Regions from separate parts of the Paraburkholderia bryophila genome, predicted to be linked through region 2. Evidence: riboswitches for the same ligand, from Rfam matches in the RefSeq annotation. Region 2 holds a riboswitch; the other holds the start of a gene.
What was found. Region 2 has a riboswitch for thiamine pyrophosphate ahead of GGD40_RS14355 (FAD-dependent oxidoreductase). Riboswitches for the same ligand answer to the same signal wherever they lie in the genome.
Positions count from the first base shown of each region.

Region 1: linked by a shared signal. The riboswitch ahead of thiC (phosphomethylpyrimidine synthase ThiC) and the one ahead of GGD40_RS14355 (FAD-dependent oxidoreductase) in region 2 are both predicted to bind thiamine pyrophosphate.

Region 1 covers NZ_JACCAS010000001.1:4,385,812-4,389,215, forward strand. The annotation lists gene thiC (phosphomethylpyrimidine synthase ThiC) at 1-1,435, opposite strand, end outside; TPP riboswitch at 1,571-1,689, opposite strand; gene GGD40_RS19725 (GreA/GreB family elongation factor) at 1,853-2,263, opposite strand; gene GGD40_RS19730 (hypothetical protein) at 2,834-3,010, shown strand; gene GGD40_RS19735 (DUF1223 domain-containing protein) at 3,241-3,404, shown strand, end outside.
Region 2 covers NZ_JACCAS010000001.1:3,216,480-3,219,883, reverse strand. The annotation lists gene GGD40_RS14365 (thiazole synthase) at 1-494, opposite strand, end outside; gene thiS (sulfur carrier protein ThiS) at 570-767, opposite strand; gene GGD40_RS14355 (FAD-dependent oxidoreductase) at 868-1,998, opposite strand; TPP riboswitch at 2,228-2,352, opposite strand; gene GGD40_RS14350 (ABC transporter ATP-binding protein/permease) at 2,681-3,404, shown strand, end outside.

The sequences.
Region 1 (3,404 bases), 1.2 Mb from region 2:
CGATGTCGGTAGTGAGCGGTCCCAGCGTGTAGAACGGCGCTTCGTCGCACCATTCCAGTTGCAGGTCCATGTTCTCCTTGATCAACTGCATCGGCACATGGCCGGGGCCTTCGATCATGGTCTGCACGTCGTGCTTCCACGCGATCTGCGTGAGTTCGCCGAGCGTCTTCAGTTCGCCGAGCTGCGCTTCGTCGTTGGCGTCGTAGATCGAGCCGGGACGCAGGCCGTCGCCGAGCGAGAAGGCCACGTCATAGGCCTTCATGATTTCGCAGATGTCTTCGAAATGCTCGTACAGGAAGCTTTCCTTGTGGTGCGCCAGGCACCACTTCGCCATGATCGAGCCGCCGCGCGACACGATGCCGGTCATGCGCTTGGCGGTCATCGGCACGTATTGCAGACGCACGCCCGCGTGAATCGTGAAGTAGTCGACGCCTTGCTCGGCCTGTTCGATGAGCGTGTCGCGGAAGATTTCCCAGGTCAGATCTTCGGCCTTGCCGTTGACCTTTTCCAACGCCTGATAGATCGGCACCGTGCCGATCGGCACCGGCGAATTGCGGATGATCCACTCGCGCGTTTCATGAATGTGCTTGCCGGTGGACAGATCCATCACCGTATCGCCGCCCCAGCGGATCGCCCACGTCATCTTGTCGACTTCTTCGCCGATCGACGACGTCACGGCCGAATTGCCGATGTTCGCATTCACCTTCACGAGGAAGTTGCGGCCGATGATCATCGGCTCGCTTTCCGGGTGATTGATGTTGTTCGGGATGATCGCGCGGCCGCGGGCGATTTCTTCACGCACGAATTCCGGCGTGATCGCGGTGAGGCCGTTCGGACCGAACGCGCTCGCGCCGAACGCCTGGCCCGGGTGCTGGCGGCCCATCATCGCGGCGAGTTTTTCGCCGTTCGGGCCGCTCGTCTTCAGGCTTTCCAGATACTCGGCGCGGCGCTGGTTCTCGCGAATCGCGATGTATTCCATTTCCGGCGTGATGATGCCCTTGCGGGCGTAGTGCATCTGCGACACGTTCTGGCCGGCGATCGCGCGGCGCGGGGTGCGGTGCAGGCCCTGGAAGCGCAGTTCGGCGGTCGCGGTGTCGGCTGCGCGTTCGCGGCTGAAGTCGCTCGACAGACCCGTCAGCGCTTCGGTGTCGCCGCGCTCTTCGATCCACGCCTGACGCAGCGCGGGCAGACCGGCGCGAATGTCGATCTTGGCGTCCGGATCGGAGTAGGGGCCCGACGTGTCGTAGACATAGACCGGCGGATTCTTCTCGCCGCCGAAGCTGTCCGGCGTATCCGCTTGCGAGATTGCGCGCATCGGCACGCGGAGGTCGGGACGCGAGCCGGTCACGTAGATCTTGCGGGAATTCGGCAGCGGCGCGACAGCGGCTTCGTCGACGTGCGCGTCGGCGGAAAGGAATTTCGGGTTGGCGTTCATGCGTTTATCTCCTAGGTTGACCGGAGTTGGCGCTTGAATGCCTATTCCGGTCCCATGCCAATGCAATGTGGGGCGGCTAAGCAGGAGACGAGACGGAAGAAGTCGGAAATCGCGAGAGATGAAACAGTAGACCAGGTGCGAAATCCGTACGCTTCCCTGCGCTGGCATTATCCAGATCAGGTTCAAAGGGTATTTCTCACCCACGCAGCACGGACCTCCAACCTCCGTGCGACGCAGGACCCCCGCGTTAGCAGCGCACACGATACACCGGCCGGGCGCTGCTTGGCAACCTGTCTTGAAAAGTCGGATACCGGGTATCACTGCGGGTATCACTGCCGCCGGCCGCGACCTATTGTTCTAGAGATAAGCCTCACAGGCATGCTGCGGCGCAACGATTCGCGCCGCTGCGTGGCCGCTTCACAGCGTGAAGTCGTCGGCGGCTTCGGGTTGGAACAGGATCTTCTCGAGCTTCAGCACTTTCTCGGCGCCGCTCGGCGGCGTGAAGCGAATCTTCTCGCCGCGTTTGGCGCCGAGCAGCGCGAGACCGAGCGGCGAGAACACGTTCAGACGACCGCGCGCGAACTCGGCCTCAGGCGGATAGACGACGGTCCACGTCATCTGCTCGCCGCTGGTTTCGTCCACGAGAATGGCCTGCGAATTCATCGTGACGATGTTCGCGGGAATCTCGCGCGAGTCGACGATCACGGCGCGTTCGAGGACCTGGTCGAGCATGTCTTGCAGCCGGGCGTCGGCGCCGGGCGCGGCCGCGTGCTTCTCGAGACGGGCGACGTCGAGTTCGGTCAGGTAACAGGTTTTCGTCTTCTTCACGACGGGTACTCCAGTGCGATCTGCGGGTAAGGGAACGGCATGCGGAGGAGATCGGCCCGGCGCCCCACTACGCGGCTCGGGCAAGGGAGCGGGCTGCGTTAGATCGGGCGCCGGGCGGCGGAGAGCGGGAGAAGTCGGGGGAGTGTTCGGAGAAGCGTTCGACGAAGCATTCGGGCCGGCTCGCCGCTGCGCTGCGGAGCGAATTCCTTGCGCGCGCAACCGGTTGCGCGGCAAGGGCGCAAGCGGGTGTGGGCTCGGGAAATCGGAAAGCGCATGGAGTTGACCGGTAGAGTTCGGGATCGAATCGGTTCGGCGCCGCGGGTGCATCGAACGCGGCGCAATTGAAAGGAGAATGTTAGCACGGGGTCTTGCGTCGCTTCGTTCGACGCCGCGACGAGCCGTCTGCGTGGCGACGGATTCGGCTTTGCTTGGGTGTGTCATTCAAGGCCGCGCATGCCGGTGCCGTTAACGCGCCTGTCAGACGAGCCGTACTCAGCGTGACGAGTCGCGCTGCGCGGCCCGCCTGGGGTGATCGCGGGCGCCGATGTTGCGCTGCAGGTGAACGGTGGTGTGAGTTCGGCTTCGAGCGGCAGCGTGGCCACGCGCTTCGTCGAGAGCGACGGACGGCTCGCTTCGGCGACTCGCGACGGTCACTACAAGTTCGGCCGTGACGGCGGCGTGATGTCGTTGTCGCCGAAAAACGTCGCACCGGACACGCGCGTGACGGTGGTGATGAGTTACGACTGAGCCATTCGCGCTGAGCGGCCAGGCCAATAGAAATAAATTTGGAAAGACCTGTCATAAGCGGCCGGGCGGTTCGACAAACGTGCAGATCCTGATGGGAGCACGTCATGCAAACCGCCCGTACCCGCCGCGCTGGTTATCGGCTATTAACGCAGTCAGTAACGCAACTGTTCACTCGGCCGCTTGTGCAGCCGGAAACGCCGCCGCTTGTGCGGCCGACAACGCAGCCGCTAATGCAGCCGCCAACGCGTTCTTCAGCCCGCCTCTTCACGCGAGCCATCGCCTGCGTGGCCGCAGTCAGCCTGCTCGCGGCCAGCGGCCTCGCCAACGCGGCCGCCGCCGTCTGCAGCGCGCACAGCCCGGCGCACCGCGTGGCGCTCGTCGAGCTTTACAGTAG
Region 2 (3,404 bases):
CCGATCGGCGCGCCCCACGGCATCAGCGCTTCACAGCCGGCATCCAGCAGACGGCGGCCGATCACCAGATCTTCGGTGCAGTACGGCAGCACCTTGAAGCCGTCTTTGACGAGTTGCGCGGCCGCTTCGATCAGACCGATCGGGTCGGGCTGCAGCGTGTAGTCGTCGCCGATCAGTTCGAGCTTGATCCAGTCGGTTTCGAAAATTTCGCGCGCCATGTGCGCGGTCGTGACTGCCTCGCCGACGCTCAGGCAGCCGGCCGTGTTCGGCAGCAACGGCACGCCGTGGCGCTTGAGCAGATCGAAGAAACCGGCTTCGGCGCCACCTTCGTTCATCTGCCGGCGCAGCGCGACGGTCACCATGCCGGGGCGCGCGGCGTCGATCGAATCGGACAGCGATTGCAGCGACGGATAGCGCGAGGTGCCGAGCAGTACGCGGCTCGCGAAGGTTTCGCCGTAGAGCGTGAGCGCGTCGGCGGTTTGGGGGGAAGTGATGGGCATTGTCCTTGTCTCCGGCAGGTCGTGGCGAGGCGTAGCGGTAGGTAGCTTTACGCGGTGTAAGCGGCGGGCTTAACCGCCGGCCACGGGTTGCACGACGTCGAGCTTGTCGCCGGGCTGCAGCGCGCGCGCCGCATGCTGGGTGCGCGCCACGAAATCGCCGTTCAGCGCGACCGCGAACGGCGGCCGAGCGCCGAACGCGACGAGCGCATCGGCGACCGTCGCGCCCTCGGGCAACGACAACGGCTTCTGATTGATATGAATGTTCATGGTGTTCGAATACGGTTCAATCGATGGCGGGAGCAACACAGTGTGCAGCGTTAAGGCGTGTCCAGGACCGTCAGGCCGGACACGACAAATCGCGCAACGCTCATGCCGGCTCCCGCGTGGAATCCAGCTGGAACAGTTCGCTCCAGCGCGCGTCGCGTTGCCAGTCGGCGAACGCATCGGCGTCGCCGATCCGGCCGTCGAGCAGCGCCGCGGCGAAGCGCACGGCTTCGTCGGCGACTTCGGGCACGATCATGTAGCCGTGCCGGTACAGGCCGTTCACGCGCAGTGTCTGCGCGCCATCCCACAGCAAAGCCGGACGGTGGTCCGGCAACGTCGGGCGGCACTGCGAATTCAGTTCGAGGATACGAGCCTCGCCGAAGCCAGGGTGAACGGAAAACGCCGCGCTCAGCAGTTCGAGCGCCGAGCGCACGCTGACCGGCGACATGTCCTCACCTTCGACTTCGGTGGCGCCGATCACGTAGAGATCGTCCTGCTTCGGCGCGATATACAGCGGGTAACGCGGATGCAGCAAGCGCACCGGACGCGTCAGTTTGATACCGGGCGCGTGCACTCGCGCGACTTCGCCGCGAATGCCGCGCAACGTGGGCAGCACCGGCTTCGCGCCGAGACCGCGGCAGTCGATCGTGATGCGCGCGGGCGGCAGCGAATGGTCGTCGACCGGTGTGTTCCAGTGCGTCTCGACACCGCGTTGTGCGAGGCCCGCGGCCAGCGCGGCCAGCACCTGGCGATTATCCAGTTGACCTTCGCGCGGCAACAGCCAGCCCTGGTTGAAGCGTCCGGCCAACGCGGGCTCGGCGGCGCCGAGCTGCGCGCCGGCCAGCGTGACGAAGCCGCCGTCCAGCAAGTCAGCCGGTGCATTCGAGCGCACCCGGCGTTCGAACAGCGGCGCTTCGGTGCGGTCGGCATGATGCCAGACCACCAGCGTGCCATTGCGCTGGAAGAACACCGGCTCGGGTAACTCGGCCAGCACTTGCGGCCACGTATCGAGCGAACTCGCGCCGAGGCGGGTGATCAGCAACTCGGCGCTGGCGGCTTCGGCGAGCGGCGCCAGCATCGCGGCGGCGACCCACGCTGCCGCTTGCGAACCAGCGGCGTCGCCACGCTCATACAGCGCCACGCGATGCCCTTGGCCCGCCAGACGCCACGCGACCAGCCGGCCGCACAGGCCGCCACCGAGAACAGCGAAATCGGGTTGCGCGGAACGGCTCATTGCGCACGCTCCGCTTCACGATGTTCAATCGGGCGAAACAGGCTAAAGCACAGCGCGCCGGCAGCGGCGCGACGAAGAGCAAAACACATAACTGAAGAATAGGCGGTCATCGAGTCCTTTCCGTACGGCAAAAAAAACGCACGTACCCAGGACGAAACCGGCGGGTGAGGCCGGCCGGGCACGACGCACGTTCTGATGACGTACGCCACCCCGGCGGGGAATGGAAGACTGGCTGCTTCCGGAAACTTCCCGCGCCGGTATTACCCGGATCGGGTGCAAAGGGTCTCTCTCAGCCTTGCCGCTACGGCATGAAAATCATGCGCGCCTGTGGGCAAAGCACCCCTGTTTCGTCGAAGGCCATTAGACCATAAAAGCCGCAGCGCCCGCAAACCAGCGCCCGGCGTGTTCGAGCGGAGTTTGATCCGGCACCTTCTTTTATGTTGCCGATGCGGCCCGGCGCGGCGCTCTGGCACAATGCAACGAGCCCATGCCACGACGGCACGGCGCGTCCGACGCGAATCTTATGAACCGCCGCCCGCGCCGTCGGAGCATGGCAGCGAAGCCTTCTGGCGCAAATTAATTTTCGCTTAAGGGCTGCGCGCCAGAATCGGACGCTCGCCCGGACGAGCGTTCGTCGAGCACGACGCCCGGGCATGCAGGCCAGCACTTCATCAGGATGCTCATGACACCGAATACCTCAGCCAGCCCCGCGCTGCCGCCGGACGAAAAAATCTCCGCCTGGAGCCTGATCAAACCCTACTGGGTCTCCGAAGAACGAAAAACCGCCTGGGGCCTGCTCATCGCGATCATCGTGATGAACCTGCTGGTCGTGTGGATCAACGTGCGCCTGAACCGCTGGAGCGCCGACTTCTACAACGCGCTGCAGACCAAGAACGTGCACGATTTCCCGCACCTGCTGATGGTGTTCTCGGTCCTCGCGTTCGCCTTCATCATCCTCGCGGTGTACGGGCGGTATCTGCGCCAGATGCTCGGCTTCCGCTGGCGCCAGTGGCTGACCACGCGCTATCTGAACGAGTGGATGCACGACAGCGCGTTCTACCGGATCGAACGCGACCGCCTCGCCGACAACCCCGACCAGCGGATCAGCGACGACCTGCAATCGTTCGCCACCACCACGCTGTCCCTGACGCTCGACCTGCTCTCCACGGTCGTCACGCTGGTGTCGTTCATCACGATCCTGTGGACGATCGGCGGCGCCCTGACCGTCTCGCTCGGCGGCATGCCGGTGCAGATTCCCGGCTACATGGTCTGGGCCGCGGCGCTCTATGCGGTGGTCGGCTCGCTGATCATCCAGAAGGTCGGCCATCCGCTCGTGCCGATCAACTACCAGGCGCAGAAAGTCGAGGCGGACTTCCGTTTCGGCCTGATCCGTCTGCGTGAAAACG